One region of the Serratia sp. TSA_130.1 genome, then DNA from elsewhere that is predicted to be linked to it. Evidence: predicted binding sites of a transcription regulator. Region 1 holds the regulator's gene; each other region holds the start of a gene.
The links. Region 1 encodes CRP, which controls carbon source genes, mostly activating them, when cyclic AMP is high. Its sites were predicted from a motif close to ATGTGANNNNNNTCACAT; they were not measured.
Positions count from the first base shown of each region.

Region 2: a site for CRP is predicted at 2,309-2,326, ahead of ACUTQY_RS15355 (PTS sugar transporter subunit IIB). Genes of this name have one in related genera too.
Region 3: a site for CRP is predicted at 2,015-2,032, ahead of udp (uridine phosphorylase). Genes of this name have one in related genera too.
Region 4: a site for CRP is predicted at 2,057-2,074, ahead of ACUTQY_RS03805 (sugar transporter). Genes of this name have one in related genera too.

Region 1 covers NZ_JBQZFS010000008.1:45,898-49,562, reverse strand. The annotation lists gene ACUTQY_RS21995 (YccS/YhfK family putative transporter) at 1-1,640, opposite strand, end outside; gene crp (cAMP-activated global transcriptional regulator CRP) at 1,691-2,323, opposite strand; gene ACUTQY_RS21985 (OsmC family protein) at 2,706-3,113, shown strand; gene ACUTQY_RS21980 (phosphoribulokinase) at 3,152-3,665, opposite strand, start outside.
Region 2 covers NZ_JBQZFS010000003.1:488,271-491,935, reverse strand. The annotation lists gene ACUTQY_RS15365 (glycoside hydrolase family 1 protein) at 1-388, opposite strand, end outside; gene chbC (PTS N,N'-diacetylchitobiose transporter subunit IIC) at 432-1,793, opposite strand; gene ACUTQY_RS15355 (PTS sugar transporter subunit IIB) at 1,806-2,123, opposite strand; gene ACUTQY_RS15350 (LysR family transcriptional regulator) at 2,541-3,434, opposite strand; gene ACUTQY_RS15345 (SDR family NAD(P)-dependent oxidoreductase) at 3,541-3,665, shown strand, end outside.
Region 3 covers NZ_JBQZFS010000006.1:265,603-269,267, forward strand. The annotation lists gene metE (5-methyltetrahydropteroyltriglutamate--homocysteine S-methyltransferase) at 1-756, shown strand, start outside; gene ACUTQY_RS20140 (dienelactone hydrolase family protein) at 841-1,668, opposite strand; gene udp (uridine phosphorylase) at 2,156-2,917, shown strand; gene ACUTQY_RS20150 (tyrosine-protein phosphatase) at 3,212-3,665, shown strand, end outside.
Region 4 covers NZ_JBQZFS010000001.1:820,831-824,495, reverse strand. The annotation lists gene ACUTQY_RS03820 (winged helix-turn-helix transcriptional regulator) at 1-152, opposite strand, end outside; gene ACUTQY_RS03815 (aromatic alcohol reductase) at 239-1,171, shown strand; gene ACUTQY_RS03810 (aspartyl/asparaginyl beta-hydroxylase domain-containing protein) at 1,189-1,875, opposite strand; gene ACUTQY_RS03805 (sugar transporter) at 2,136-3,326, shown strand; gene ACUTQY_RS03800 (MFS transporter) at 3,501-3,665, shown strand, end outside.

The DNA.
Region 1 (3,665 bases):
TGCATGCGGGCATAGGCCAACGCGGTGGCGTCCGGCTCCGGTTGCTTCAGCATCAGCCGCAGCGCGGCTTGATCGTTTTCCAGCGCCTGATGGGCATTCTTGCGCAGCAGCCCGCTTTGCCACTGCGGCCACAGCCAAATGGTGCCGCCGAACGCCAGCACGCAGCCGATCAGCGTATCGATCAGACGCGGCACCAAAAAATGCGAGCCGTTCAGCGCCAGCAGCTGCAGGGTGTAAACCGCCGTGACCGTAAAGCCAATCACCGACAGCCCGTAGTTCTTGCGCGAAACCAGGTAGGCCAACAGCGTGATCATCAGCATGATGCTCAGTGTTTCTGCTTCCGGTAATTGCAGCTGCAACAGCCCGGCCGCCAGCAACAAACCGGCGATCGTGCCGAGCGCACGGTGCTGAATACGCACCCGGGTGGCGTTATAGCCGTTTTGGCTCACCAGCATGATGGTGAGCAGTATCCAGTACGGCTTCGGCAGATTGAATACCGCCCCCAGGCTGCTGCCGACCGCCAGCGTCACCCCCAGCCGCGCGGCGTTGCGCAGCGCCGTGGATTTGAACGACAGGTAGCTGGCCAACGCCGGCCAAAACGGCAGGCGATGCTGGCTGGGCATCAAATCGCGGCGGTACAGCGGATGCTGGGTGCGCAGCAGGCGGGCAATGCGGCTGAAATGGTAGTAACAAAACTGGCCGACCGGGTTGTCGGGATGCTGCGCCGCCATTTTTTCCAGCGCCGCCAGTTCGTGCGTCATGGAAAAGCGCTTCGAATGTTGATGGTAGAGAATATCGTGCGCCACCACGCGCAGCCGCCCGGCGATCACCTGAGCGTTGCGGCGAATGATCGCTTCGGCCTGGCTCTGCTCCATCAGTTTTTGTACTTCCTCCGGCAAGTGCAGGCTGACGGTGATGTGCTCCTGCAGATCCATCGCCACCTGAAAGGCGCGTTGCAGACGCTTTTGATCGAGGTTGTTGGCGTGCGGCAGGAAATTAAGCTGTTGGTACAGCAGGCTGATCAGATCCATCACCTTTTGCTGGCGCACCAGCAGCGGCGGCAGAGCGGTCTGCGGATCGGTGTGCTGAGTCAGCAGCGAGTATTTGGCTTCGAAGTAGTCCGCCAGTTCCAGATAGAGCTGGCTCAGCGTCTCGCGCATCGGCTGCTCTTTCCACAGCCGGAACCAGAACCAGGTGAATAAGCCGTACCAGGCGGTGCCGATCGCGTACAGCAGCGGCGCCTGCCAGAGAGGCACGGTGCCGGCCATGCTGAGGGAGAAGATGGCGGCCACCAGCGCCGCCGGCAACAGCCGGGCGTGCAGCGGGCTGATTTCGCCGGTGACGCCGAGCAGCAGCGCCAGGCCCAGCATCAGCGCCGGCAGCGGCACGTGCCACAGCAGGGCTTGTTGCAGCAGCAGGCTGCTGAGGGCAAACAGCGCACCGCCGACGATCAGCCGTTTAAAGAAGCGCCTATGCGGCGTGTCCAGACCGGCGATATTGCAGCAGGCGGGCACCAGAGAGAACATCAGGCCGAGCTGCAGCTGGCCAATCAGCAGGCCAAACAGCACCGGCAGGCACAACACCAGCGTTTGTCGCAGTGCGTAGTTGACTTCCGGGTGGTAAATCAGGCGGCGCCACATGGCAGAGAGCAGACAAAAAAACGGCGCAGATTGCGCCGTTTCTTCAGGGATTAACGGGTGCCGTAGACGACAATGGTCTTGCCGTGGGCGGAAATCAGGTTTTGGTCTTCCAGCATTTTCAGAATACGGCCAACGGTTTCACGCGAGCAGCCGACGATCTGGCCGATTTCCTGGCGGGTGATCTTGATCTGCATGCCGTCCGGGTGAGTCATGGCGTCGGGTTGCTTCGCCAGATTCAGCAGGGTTTGCGCGATGCGGCCGGTGACGTCCAGGAAGGCGAGGTTGCCCACTTTTTCGGAAGTGACCTGCAGGCGGCTCGCCATTTGGGCGGACAGACGCATCAGGATGTCCGGGTTAACCTGGATCAACTGGCGGAATTTCTTGTAGGAAATTTCGGCCACTTCACAGGCGGTTTTGGCGCGAACCCAGGCGCTGCGCTCCTGACCTTCTTCGAACAATCCGAGCTCGCCGATGAAATCCCCCTGGTTGAGGTAGGACAGGATCATCTCTTTACCTTCTTCATCCTTGATCAGCACCGCGACGGAGCCTTTCACGATGTAGTAAAGCGTTTCGGCCTTTTCACCTTGGTGAATCAGCGTACTCTTCGATGGATATTTGTGGATATGGCAATGAGACAGGAACCATTCGAGAGTAGGGTCTGTTTGCGGTTTGCCGAGAACCATTCGCTGTTATCCTCTGTTGTTATCGCTGCCTTGTGTCACAGGGGTCAGAGTTCCCTGTAAAACCCGCCTGTAGCCGCAGTTATGAGCGAGGGCTACCGGCAAGTTTTGAGGCGTGTCATAAAAATACGCTGTCGCTCTAGCATATTAACTTGCCGTAAGCGCTGCAAGCTACATTCTGTTAACATACCGGTAAAGGAGCCTTTCTCTGGGCGTTTCCCTGAAATTCAGTGTCCCGGAAAGATTTATTGCGGCTCTGTTTGTAGCACAGAGTAAGGCGGGTGTCTCGTGTTGTCTCGCTTCAGCATGATTAGCATCAGGTTACGTTGCCTGTTTCTATGCGAAAGCGTACTCTGATTTTAAGAAATCAACCGGAGTGACCAGAATGCAGGCAAGAGTTAAGTGGGTGGAAGGGTTAACGTTTTTGGGTGAATCGGCCTCCGGCCACCAGGTGCTGATGGACGGCAACGCCGGCGATAAAGCGCCCAGCCCGATGGAGATGGTGCTGATGTCGGTGGGTGGCTGCAGCGCGATCGACGTGGTGTCCATCCTGCAAAAAGGGCGCAACGACGTGCGCGACTGCGAGGTGAAGCTGACCTCCGAGCGCCGTGCAGAAGCCCCGCGGTTGTTCACCCATATCAACCTGCACTTCATCGTCACCGGCCAGGATCTGACCGACAAAATCGTAGAGCGAGCGGTGAACCTGTCGGCGGAGAAGTACTGCTCGGTGGCGCTGATGCTCAACAAGGCCGCCACGGTGACCCACAGCTTCGAGATCCGCCAGCCGGCGTAATCGAGACGGAGCGCGGCCCGCCGCCGCGCTCAACGCGTTTATTCGATCTTCTTGCCTTCCAGCAGCCGCTGTACCAGCGGCGCCATGATCAGCTCCATCGCCAGCCCCATCTTGCCGCCCGGCACCACTAACGTATTGATGTGCGAGATAAACGAGCCCTGCAGCATCGCCAGCAAATAGGGGAAGTCAATCTGATCCAGCCCGCGGAAGTGGATCACCACGAAGCTTTCATCCAGTGAGGGAATGGCTTTGGCGGCGAACGGGTTGGAAGTATCCACCGTCGGTACGCGCTGGAAGTTGATGTGGGTGCGCGAGAACTGCGGCGTGATGTAGTTGATGTAGTCTTCCATCGAACGCACCACCGAATCCATCACCGCCTCGCGGGAGTGGCCGCGTTCGCCGGTATCGCGGATCAGCTTCTGTATCCACTCCAGGTTGACGATCGGCACCACGCCGACCAGCAGATCGACGTGGTTGGCCACGTCATGGTGCTCGGTGACCACACCGCCGTGCAGCCCCTCGTAGAACAGCACGTCGGTCGGCGCCGGCAGC
Region 2 (3,665 bases), on a different contig from region 1:
GCTGCATGCACAGCGGCATATCGAAGTGGTAGAGATTGATAAACGGGGTGATGCCCTGCGCCAACAGCTCGTCGATCATCGCGTTGTAGAATGCCGCCGCCAGCGGGTTCACCTCGCCGTCCCCGTCCGGGATCAGCCGTGACCACGAGATCGAGGTTCTGAAGGTATTGTGGCCCAGCGTTTTGAGCAGCCCGATATCGGTGCGGAAATGGTCGTAAAAGGTCGAGGCCTCGGCCGGCCCCACCCGATCGTGAAAGCGCTCGGGCGCGATCTCGTACCAATAATCGAAGATATTGCGGCTCTTGCCGTCCCGCGCTGCCGCACCTTCAGACTGCGGCGCGGAGGTGGCGCTGCCCCACCAAAACCCGTCGGCAAATTGATATTCCATATTTGCGTCCCTCGCGGGGCGACCGCGCCGCCCCGTTCCACAGTTAGAATTTCAGCGCCTTGGCGATGTCTTCTTCGCTTTCCGTCGCCGCATCGATCTGGCTTTGCGCCTTGTTGGAAATCGCCACGAACGGCAGATAAATCACGGTGGCGACCGCCAGGTTGAACAAGCTCAGCAACAGGGCCATGATGCTGCCGTTGGTGTTGAAGAACGCTCCCAGGCCGACCGGCATGGTCCAGGGCGCGATGTTAGTGATCGGCGGGATCAGCCCGGAGTAGTAAGCCAGCGAGGTGATGAGGGTCAGCACCGGCTGCACCAGGATGAACGGAATAAACATCACCGGGTTCATGATCACCGGCAAACCGAACAGGATAGGTTCGTTGATCTGGAAAATGCCGGATGGCGTCGCCAGTTTGGCGACCTGGCGGTAATCTTCGCGGCGCGAGGCGATGAAGATGGCGATGATCAGGCCCAGCGTCGAACCGGTGCCGCCGAGGTAAATATAAGAGTCGACGAACGGTTTCGCCCACATGTGGAACTCTTTGCCGGCGGCCACCGCCGCCTCGACCGAACCGTATTTATTGTACAGCTCCACATTTTCCAGCGCGAAAGGCGTCATGATGCCGCTGTCCAGCGCCGCCAGCGCCATGGAACCGTGTACCCCAAAGAACCACAGCAGCGAAGAGAAAAGCACGTATACCCAGCCCACTACGCTGCCCATCTTGGCCAGCGGCGCCGAAATGCCGTCCATGATGATCTGGTGGAAGTTGGTGCCCCAGTGCGCCAGCGCGAACGCCACCAGCCCCATGATGGAGAGGATGATGAAGCCGGGGATCAGCGCCGAGAAGGAGCGCGACACCGAAGCCGGCACGCTGTCCGGCAGGCTGATCACCCAGTTGCGCCGCACGATGAAGGCAAACATCTCAGCCACCGCCAGCCCGATCACCATACCGGAAATGATGTTGGCGCCGCCCAGCCAATTGGCGCCCACCGCATAGGCCTCGCCGACGTTGAACGGCGTGACGGTCATGAAGGCCGCCACCGCCAGCAACGCCGAGGCCAGGGGATCGACCTTGCGCTCTTCGGCCAGCGCCATGCTGATAAAGAACGGCGTCATCAGGGACATGATCCCCAACGTACCGTTGTAAACGCTGCCGCCAATACTCTTCAGGCTATTGAGCGTCTCGATGGTGGAGGCGTCCAATCGCACGCCCAGCGAATAGAAGAACGATCCCTCGCCAAAGCTCAGGAACACGTTGTTGATCAACACGAACATCGCCCCGGTCAAGGTCAGCGGCATCAGGCGGATAAAGCCGTTTTTGATGGCGTTGACGTGGGGCTGCTTACCGATTTTTACGGCGAAAGGCAGGATAACCTTCTCGAGCGAGGCAATGAGGGTATTCACGGCGGCCTCCTGTTATTGGTTGGCTTTCTTGATGGCGGCCACCGCGGCCTTCAGCACGCCCAGCCCATCGACCTTGCCGTACAGCAGCGGATCGATGACTTCAACAGGTTTATTGGGCAACTGTTTCTGCACTTCCGGCAGGGTGTAGGCGATCTGCGGCCCCAGCAGGATCAGATCCGCTTCAACCCCCTTCTCCGCGGCCAGCGCTTCCGGATAGGCGGCGATGATCACCGGTACTTCATATTTTTCGGCCTGTGCCTTCATTTTTGATACCAACAGGGAAGTGGACATACCGGCAGAACAAAACAGATAGATTTTTTTCTTTTCCATACCAAGCACCTCAGATAATCAAAAAAACCCGGTGTTATTTGTATGCCAGATGCAATCACGATTGCTTCACGCACATTCCTTATGAAAATTTCCGTCACGTTGCCCTGGTTACAGACAGTATACGGAGCATGAAAAAAGGATCGGTAAGCCAGAAGGAGACAGAACCGTCTCTCATTGACCTGATGGATTGACCCTCTTCACATTTCGCACAAAAAAATAGTGTGACCGGGCTCTCAAATAACCGATAAAAACTCAGAATATTCGTAATAAATAATCAAATAACAATTATAAACAGCAAGTTATAAACTCGCTGAGAATTTAAGGGTTTATTTGCGTCTGAACAAACGGCGAGGGAATAAAAATAGTTCAAGCTTGATTCGCCTGCTGCCATCCGAACGCGATGGCAGGTGAAGAGGATTACGTGGGCAGACGCAGCAACTCAATCACCGTGGCCAGCGCCACGGAATGGTTTCTGCGGTTGGGGTAATAGAGGTAAAAACCGGGAAACGGCGCGCACCAATCGGCCAGCACCCGCCGCAGCCGCCCGCTCGCCAGATATTCTTCCACCTCCTGCTCGATGGCAAAAGCGATGCCGACGTTCGCCAGCGCCGCCTGCACCATCATCCTGCCGTCATCGAGTATCAACGGGCTGTTGACCGCCACGGAAAACCGCTGCTCCCCCTGCTGAAAGGCCCATTTGTAGCGCTCGCCTGAAGAAGCTTTGCGCCAACCGATGCAGCGATGCTGCAGTAAATCCTGCGGGTGCGTCGGTTCACCGTGCCGTTGAAAGTAATCCGGCGTGGCGACGATGGCAAAACGCAGATCCGGCGTCAGGCGCACCGCGCGCATATCGTTGTGCAGATCCTCGCCGAGCCGGATGCCAGCGTCAAAGCCTTGCTCGACGATGTTGGCGAACCCCTCGTCCGCCACCACTTCCAGCGTAATGCCGGGGTATTCGCTGGCCAGCCGTCCCAGATGCGGCACGATGGCGAGATCGATCGCCGAACGCGGCGCGTTGATACGTACCAGGCCGCGTGGACCTTCGCGAAACGCATTCAGGCTCTCCAGCGCGGCGTCGATGTCGGTAAAAGCCGGCACCAGCTGCGCCAGCAGATGCTCTCCGGCCTCTGTCGGCGAGACGTTGCGGGTGGTGCGGTTCAGCAGGCGAATGCCCACCTGCGCTTCAAGTTCGCGCAGGGTGTGGGTCAGCGTCGGCGGCGTCACGCCCAATCGGGCGGCGGCGCGGCGGAAGCTGCGTTCACTGGCGATAGCCACGAAGGCCGCCAGGCCGGACAGTTCGGGTTTCTTCATGCTATTGATATAAATTATCTAATAGTGAGATGAATTTTTAGCGGATAGTTATCCGTCATCTAACAACATAGCATTGCGATCGAACCCATTACCAGGTATCGATGCGATGATTAATGCTACAGCTCCAACCCATGAAACGCCGCGCCGTCTGGCGGGCAAAGTCGTACTGGTGAGCGGCGGCGGCACCGGCATCGGCCGCGCCGCCGCGCTGGCCTATGCCCGCGAAGGCGC
Region 3 (3,665 bases), on a different contig from region 1:
ACCCAGAATGGTTGGGTGCAGAGCTACGGTTCCCGCTGCGTGAAGCCGCCGGTGATCATCGGTGACGTCAGCCGCCCGGAAGCCATTACCGTCGAATGGGCCAAATTCGCCCAGTCGTTGACCGACAAGCCGGTGAAAGGCATGTTGACCGGGCCGGTGACCATCCTGTGCTGGTCGTTCCCGCGTGAAGACGTGACCCGCGAAGTGATCGCCAAGCAGATTGCGCTGGCGCTGCGCGACGAGGTGGAAGATTTGGAAAAAGCCGGCATCGGCATCATTCAGATCGACGAACCTGCGCTGCGCGAGGGGCTGCCGCTGCGACAATCCGACTGGGCCGCCTACCTGAACTGGGCGGTGGACGCCTTCAAATTGAACGCCGCCGTGGCGCAGGATGACACCCAGATCCACACCCACATGTGTTACTGCGAGTTCAACGACATCATGGACTCCATCGCCGCGCTGGACGCCGACGTGATCACCATCGAGACCTCGCGTTCCGATATGGATCTGCTGGAAGCCTTCAAAGAGTTCGAATACCCGAACGAAATCGGGCCGGGCGTCTACGATATCCACTCGCCGAACGTGCCGAGCGTGGAATGGATCGAAGCGCTGCTGCGTAAAGCGGCGCAGAACATCCCGGCGGAACGCCTGTGGGTCAACCCCGATTGCGGCCTGAAAACTCGCGGTTGGCCTGAAACCCGGCAGTCGCTGGCCAACATGGTATTGGCGGCGCAGCGCCTGCGCGAGCACGCGTGATGCCGTGCGGCGGGTAAACCGCCGCAGATAGATTTACTGGTGTGATGATTGGGCGCTTCGGCGCCCTTTTTTATGCGAGGGGGATTACTTGACGCCGTGCTGGGCGAACCACGCCAGCATGCGCTGCCAGCCGTCTTCCGCCGCTTCGGCGTTGTAGCTGGGGCGATAGTCGGCGTTGAATGCGTGCCCGACGCCAGGATACACCACGATTTCGGCATCGGCGTTGGCGGCGCGGATCGCCTGACGCATGTTTTCCACCGTATCCAGCGGAATGCCGCTGTCCTGCCCGCCATACAGCCCCAGCACTGGCGTTGACAAGTGCGTGGCGATATCGACCGGATGCTTCGGCGAATTCAGCGTTTTTTCACCCACCAGTTTGCCGTACCAGGCGACGGCCGCTTTTAACTGCGGGTTGTGCGCCGCGTACAGCCAGGTAATGCGGCCGCCCCAGCAAAAACCGGTGATCGCCAGCTTGCCGGCGTCGCCGCCGTGGCGGATAGCCCAGTGCGCGGCGTGATCCAGATCCGACAGCACCTGACGATCCGGCACCTTGGTCACCAGCTGCTGGAACAGCTCGCCGATATCGGTGTAGTCGTTGGCGTCGCCCTGGCGGAAATAGAGCTCGGGAGCAATCGCCAGATAGCCCTGTTTGGCCAGACGGCGGCACAGATCCTGAATATGTTCATGGACGCCGAAGATTTCCTGCACCACCAGCACGATGGGGAAGGGGCCGTTGTGGTCGGCGGGTTTGGCGACGTAGGCCGGCAGCGCGTCTCCCTGGGAAGGAATAGTCGTTTGCCCGGCGTGAATGCCCTGTTCATCGGTGATAATCGCGGAGGCGGCTACCGGCGCGGCGGCCGGGGCGAATCCTCCCTGAGCCTGTTCTAATGTCATCACATGTTCGGTTTTCATTGCGGTCTCCGTGCAATAGAAAAAAGCGCTGAGATTAACTATAGGAAAGATTACCCATTATTGGCGCCGCGTGGCGCACTTTCGGACAAGTCGATAAAAAACGGCTAATTATCTGGCTTTACGGCATTTTTAAGCGCTTTTTATCATGTTATTACGCGTTTTGGCCCGCGTAAGTGCCATAAGGTGCGTTAGAGGGCTTTTTTGTCCCTAAGCAACCGATAAGATGGGGGTATTTCGAATTGATGAGCTAAATAGTTTCAGCCGGCAATCAACGGGCAGGGAGCGGCAAGGTTTGTCGGCTAGACTGAGGTTTAGCGGTGCGTTCTGGATGCCTTATAGTGCTTTTTTGTGATAAAAATCACAAAAAATATGTAGCATGTAATTTGTTTCTCTTTTCATAGTGACTATCGTCACGAAATTAAGCGGCGATTTTCAGTAGAGTGCTTTTTTGTTCCTCCCAATAAACATGATCCATGAGGAGTCTCGTATGTCTCAGTCTGATGTTTTTCATCTCGGCCTCACCAAGAACGATTTACAAGGGGCCCAGCTTGCCATCGTGCCGGGCGATCCGCAGCGCGTAGAGAAAATTGCCAAGCTGATGGAAAATCCGGTGCATCTGGCCTCCCATCGTGAATTCACCACCTGGCGCGCAGAGCTGGATGGCAAGGCGGTGATCGTCTGCTCCACCGGCATCGGCGGCCCGTCTACCTCTATCGCGGTGGAAGAGCTGGCGCAGCTGGGCATCCGCACCTTCCTGCGTATCGGCACCACCGGCGCCATTCAGGCGAACATCAACGTCGGCGACGTACTGGTGACTACGGCAGCGGTACGCCTCGACGGCGCCAGCCTGCACTTTGCGCCGATGGAGTTCCCGGCGGTCGCGGACTTCGCCTGCACCACCGCGCTGGTGGAAGCGGCCAAAGCCAGCGGCGCCACCACCCACATTGGCGTGACGGCTTCTTCCGATACCTTCTATCCGGGCCAGGAACGTTACGATACCTACTCTGGCCGCGTGGTCAGCCGTTTCAAAGGCTCGATGGAAGAATGGCAGGCGATGGGCGTGATGAACTATGAAATGGAATCCGCCACGCTGCTGACCATGTGCGCCAGCCAGGGCCTGCGCGCCGGCATGGTGGCCGGGGTGATCGTTAACCGCACCCAGCAAGAGATCCCGAACGCCGAGACCATGAAAAACACCGAAAGCAAAGCGGTGCAGATCGTGGTGGACGCCGCCCGCCGTCTGCTGTAATCACCTTCCCTCAACGGGCCGCCGACGCGGTCCGTTGAGATTGATGACAAACCTCATGCCATTGCCCGGTTTGCAGAAAGCAGCGGATAACAAACAGGGAAAATCAATTCATTGATTTTCGGCGGATAACCACAAAGGAGGAAAAACCGCGTTTTTTCCTCCTTTGTCAACGGAGTGAACGGGCCGCCGACGCGGTCCGTTTTTCCATTCGCGGCTAATCTGTTACGGTGATACTCCTCAGCGCTGCGCCGATGGCTGCCGCGCGTTGTCAGAACAAAAACAACGAGGACGTTTATGACCGCCCAGATCCTGCTTCATCCTTCGCTTGCGCCGCTCGACGGCGGCATTAACTTCCGTGACTTCGGCGGCAACGGCGTGGCCGACGGGCGCCGCATCAAACGCGGCCTGCTGTTCCGCTCCGGTTCTCTCGAGCGGCTGACGGAAAACGACTGCACTTTCCTCGCTGGGGTGCCGGTGCGTTCGGTGCTGGACTACCGCGATGCCGACGAAGTGCATGCCAAACCGGATATTCTGTGGAATGGCGCCGACTATCACCACGTGCCGGCCAACCCGCTGAGCAGCGAAGTCAACGCCAACCTGGAAAAGCTCACCAACGAAACGCTGGCCGCTTTCGACGCCCGGGCGTTCATGCTGGAGCTGTATCGCCGCCTGCCGTTCGGCAATGCGGCCTATCAGCGGTTGGCGCAGCTGTTGAGCAACCCCGGCGGCGGCGCGATCGTGCAACACT
Region 4 (3,665 bases), on a different contig from region 1:
GGCCCGTGGGTGCCCAGGAGATGCAATACGCCCAGCGACCAACGGTTGCCCGCATGCGCGAGGATCTCGCGCTTCAACCCTTCATCGTCGTTGCTCAATGCTTCACAGAACGCTTGCGAAAATTGCAGCAGCGCTTCCCGATCGCTCGTCATATTCCTCCCCGGTATCACGCGTGTACCTAATTGAACCCGTTTTTGTCAGCTGTCAGGATGACGCAGTGTCAAGACAGGAGGCAAGCATGAAATCCACAAATCCATCCATCAATACCGTGCTCATACTCGGCGCCGGCGAACTGGGGCTGCCGGTACTGCGAGCGATGAGCCGGCAGGCTCGGTTATCTCCATCTTTAAAAATCAGCGTACTGCTCCGGCCGGAGGCCGCCCGCGCCGTCAGCGGCCCGCTCCGGGCGCGGCGGGATGAACTGGCGCGGCTCGGGATCGCCGTGGTGGAAGGCGATCTGCAGCAAAGCGGTGTGGAGGCGCTGAGCGTGCTGCTGCGCGGCTTTGATGCGGTAATCAACTGCAGCGGCTTCGTCGGCGGGGCGGGCACGCAGATAAAGATCACCCAGGCCGTTTTGCAGGCCGGCGTGGCGCGCTACTTCCCGTGGCAGTTCGGCGTGGACTACGATGTCGTCGGTAAAGGCAGCGGGCAGCCGGTGTGGGATGAACAGCTTGAGGTGCGTCACCTGCTGCGCGCGCAGAGCGCAACGGAGTGGGTGATTGTTTCCACGGGCATTTTCACCAGCTACCTGTTTGACTCGGTTTTTGGCGTGGTGGATGCGGAACGCAAAACCGTGCGCGCGCTGGGTGACTGGCAGTATGCGGTGACGCTGACCACTCCCGAGGACATTGGCCGGCTGACGGCCGCGATTTTTTTCCATCGGCCCGCGTTTCGCAACCAGGTGGTCTATATCGCCGGGGATACGCTGACCTACCGTGAGCTTGCCGATCTTATGCAGGCGCACTGGGGCGTGGAGGTCAACAGAGTCCTGTTGGACAAAGAGCGGCTGCAGGCGGAGGTGCGGAATCATCCGCATGACGTCGGCGCGAAATACCGGTTGGCTTTCGCCCGACCCGACGGCGTGGCCTGGGATAAGGCGAACACCTTCAATGCGCGCCAGGGCATGGCCGCCACCACCGCCGGCCAGTGGCTGGCTTCTCAGGGTGGTTAATCGCCTGTGCGCCGCAGTCAGAACTGGCGCTGCATCCAGCGCACGTTCAGCCGCACCAGCGCGATGATGGCTCTGGAGAGCAGCCGCAGCCCGCCGGGCATGTCGCGGCGGCGAATGTCCAGCAGCAGCACGGTGCGCACCTGCGGGCTGTCGTTCCATACCTCGTGCTCGAAGGTATCGTCCCACAGCATGAACTCCCCTTCGCGCAGCCGGTATTCGCGGCCATCCACCTTCAGCACCGCCGCCGGCGCGCCGTCGGCGCGTTTGGGCATGTCCAGCACCAGATAGCCGCGCAGAATGCCGCGGAACGGGCCGCGATGGGGCGGCACCTGTTTGCCGGGCGCCAGGAAGGAGAGCGACGCGGACAGCACGTCCGGCGAGGAGGCGATCAGCGCCGCCAGCGTCGGGCAGCGTGCCAGGTTGCGGGGGATGGGCTGGCCATAGGCCTTCATGATGAACATGCGCCAGTCGCGCGCGTCGTTGGCGGAGATGGACGCCTGCTGGCTCATGATCTCGTGGAAGCGCGGGATATTGTGCAGATCGTGGGCGACCGTCAGCGCCTCTTCGCGGATCTGCCGCCATTGGGCGGTAAAGCGTTCGGCGTCGGGGAAGAGGGCCGCGCTGTCGAGCACCGGCTGGCCCTGGATGCGGCGATCGTAAACATTGCGCAGGGCAAGTACGGACCAATCATAAATCGCGGACATCATAATGACCTCGCCTCAGGAAACGCCAAAGGGACACTGCGCGGGTCTTCGGCGCGGCGCGTGGACGGCCGGGGAAGAGCGGCAGGAAAAATTGGTACGCTTCAATAGATTAGCACAGCATTTTGGCAACCGTGCGTCGGTGAGCGTGTCGATGGGCGGTGAAAAAAACCACACAATTAAAATGTGACGCGTATCGCATTTAGCGGGCCGGTTGGTTAAAATATCGCGACTTGCCCGCACCTGTCCGGATTTTTTTTACCATGGAACACGCTCCCGTTTCCCGCTCAACCGCCTGGTTGCGCGTGGTCATCCTCGCCGTCTCGGCCTTTATATTCAACACCACCGAGTTTATTCCGGTCGGTCTGCTGAGCGATATCGCCGCCAGCTTTTCGATGCAAACCGAACAGGTCGGCTTGATCATTACCATTTACGCCTGGATCGTCGCCGCCGCCTCGCTGGCGTGCATGCTGCTGACCAGCAAGATCGAGCGCCGCAAACTGTTGATCGGCGTGTTCATGCTGTTTATCGCCAGCCACATACTGACCGCCGTGGCCTGGAACTTTACCACGCTGGTTATCTCGCGCGCCGGCGTGGCGCTGGCGCACTCGGTGTTCTGGTCGATCACCGCCTCGCTGGCGATCCGCGTGGCGCCGCCGGGCAAGAAAGCCCAGGCGCTGAGCCTGCTGGCGGGCGGCACCGCGCTGGCGATGGTGCTCGGGTTGCCGCTCGGGCGGGTGGTGGGGCAGTTGCTCGGCTGGCGCATGACCTTTATCGGCATCGCGGTGTGCGCCACCCTGGCGCTGGTGCTGCTGTGGCGCCTGTTGCCGGTGCTGAAAAGCGAGCACTCCGGTTCGCTGGCCAGCGTGCCGCTGCTGTTCAAGCGCCCGGCGCTGATGGCGCTTTACATGCTGACCATCATTGTGGTGACGGCGCACTTCACCGCCTACAGCTACATCGAGCCGTTTATCCAGACCGTGGCCGGGCTGTCGGAGAACTTCACCACGCTGATGCTGTTGCTGTTCGGCGCCGCCGGCATCGTCGGCAGCCTGCTGTTCAGCCGCTACAGCGAGCGTTTTCCTTCCGGCTTCTTTATCGGCGCCATTACGCTGCTGGCCTTGAGCCTGCTGCTGCTGTTGCCGGCCGCCGGCAGCGAAAGCCATCTGACGGTGCTGTGCATCTTTTGGGGCATGGCGATCATGGCGATCGGCCTGTCGATGCAGGCCAGGGTTTTGAGCCTGGCGCCGGACGCCACCGACGTGGCGATGGCGATCTTCTCCGGCCTGTACAACTTCGGCATCGGCAGCGGCGCGCTGCTGGGCAATCAGGTGAGCCTGCATCTGGGCATGGGCAACATCGGCTTCGTCGCCGCGCCGCTGGCGCTGATCGCCCTCGGCTGGTGCTTGCTGAGCGCCTACCGCAGCGAACGGCTGCAGCACCACCACAGCCGTTAACCTGCCGATTCGGGATGCCGCTGCGGCATCCCGCGCTACATTTTCCTGCTATAAAACAGGCTGCTGCAGCGTTTTATGCTTAACTTTTTTTCATAGTCTGCTAATTAAAAATTTAACTCCGACGCCGCTTCGCTAGCATAGAAAGTCATCAAAAATGTTAATGCGAGGTTAACGGTGAGTGACTCTGTAGCGGCGTCGCCGATCCATGCGCGGGATTTGGCGGCCAGAATCGACGCCTTGCCCGCGTCGGCCGGCCTGTGGCGCTTTATCATTCTGCTGTCGCTGGGCGGCTTTTTCGAACTCTACGATCTGTTCCAGACCGGCTATATCAGCACCGGC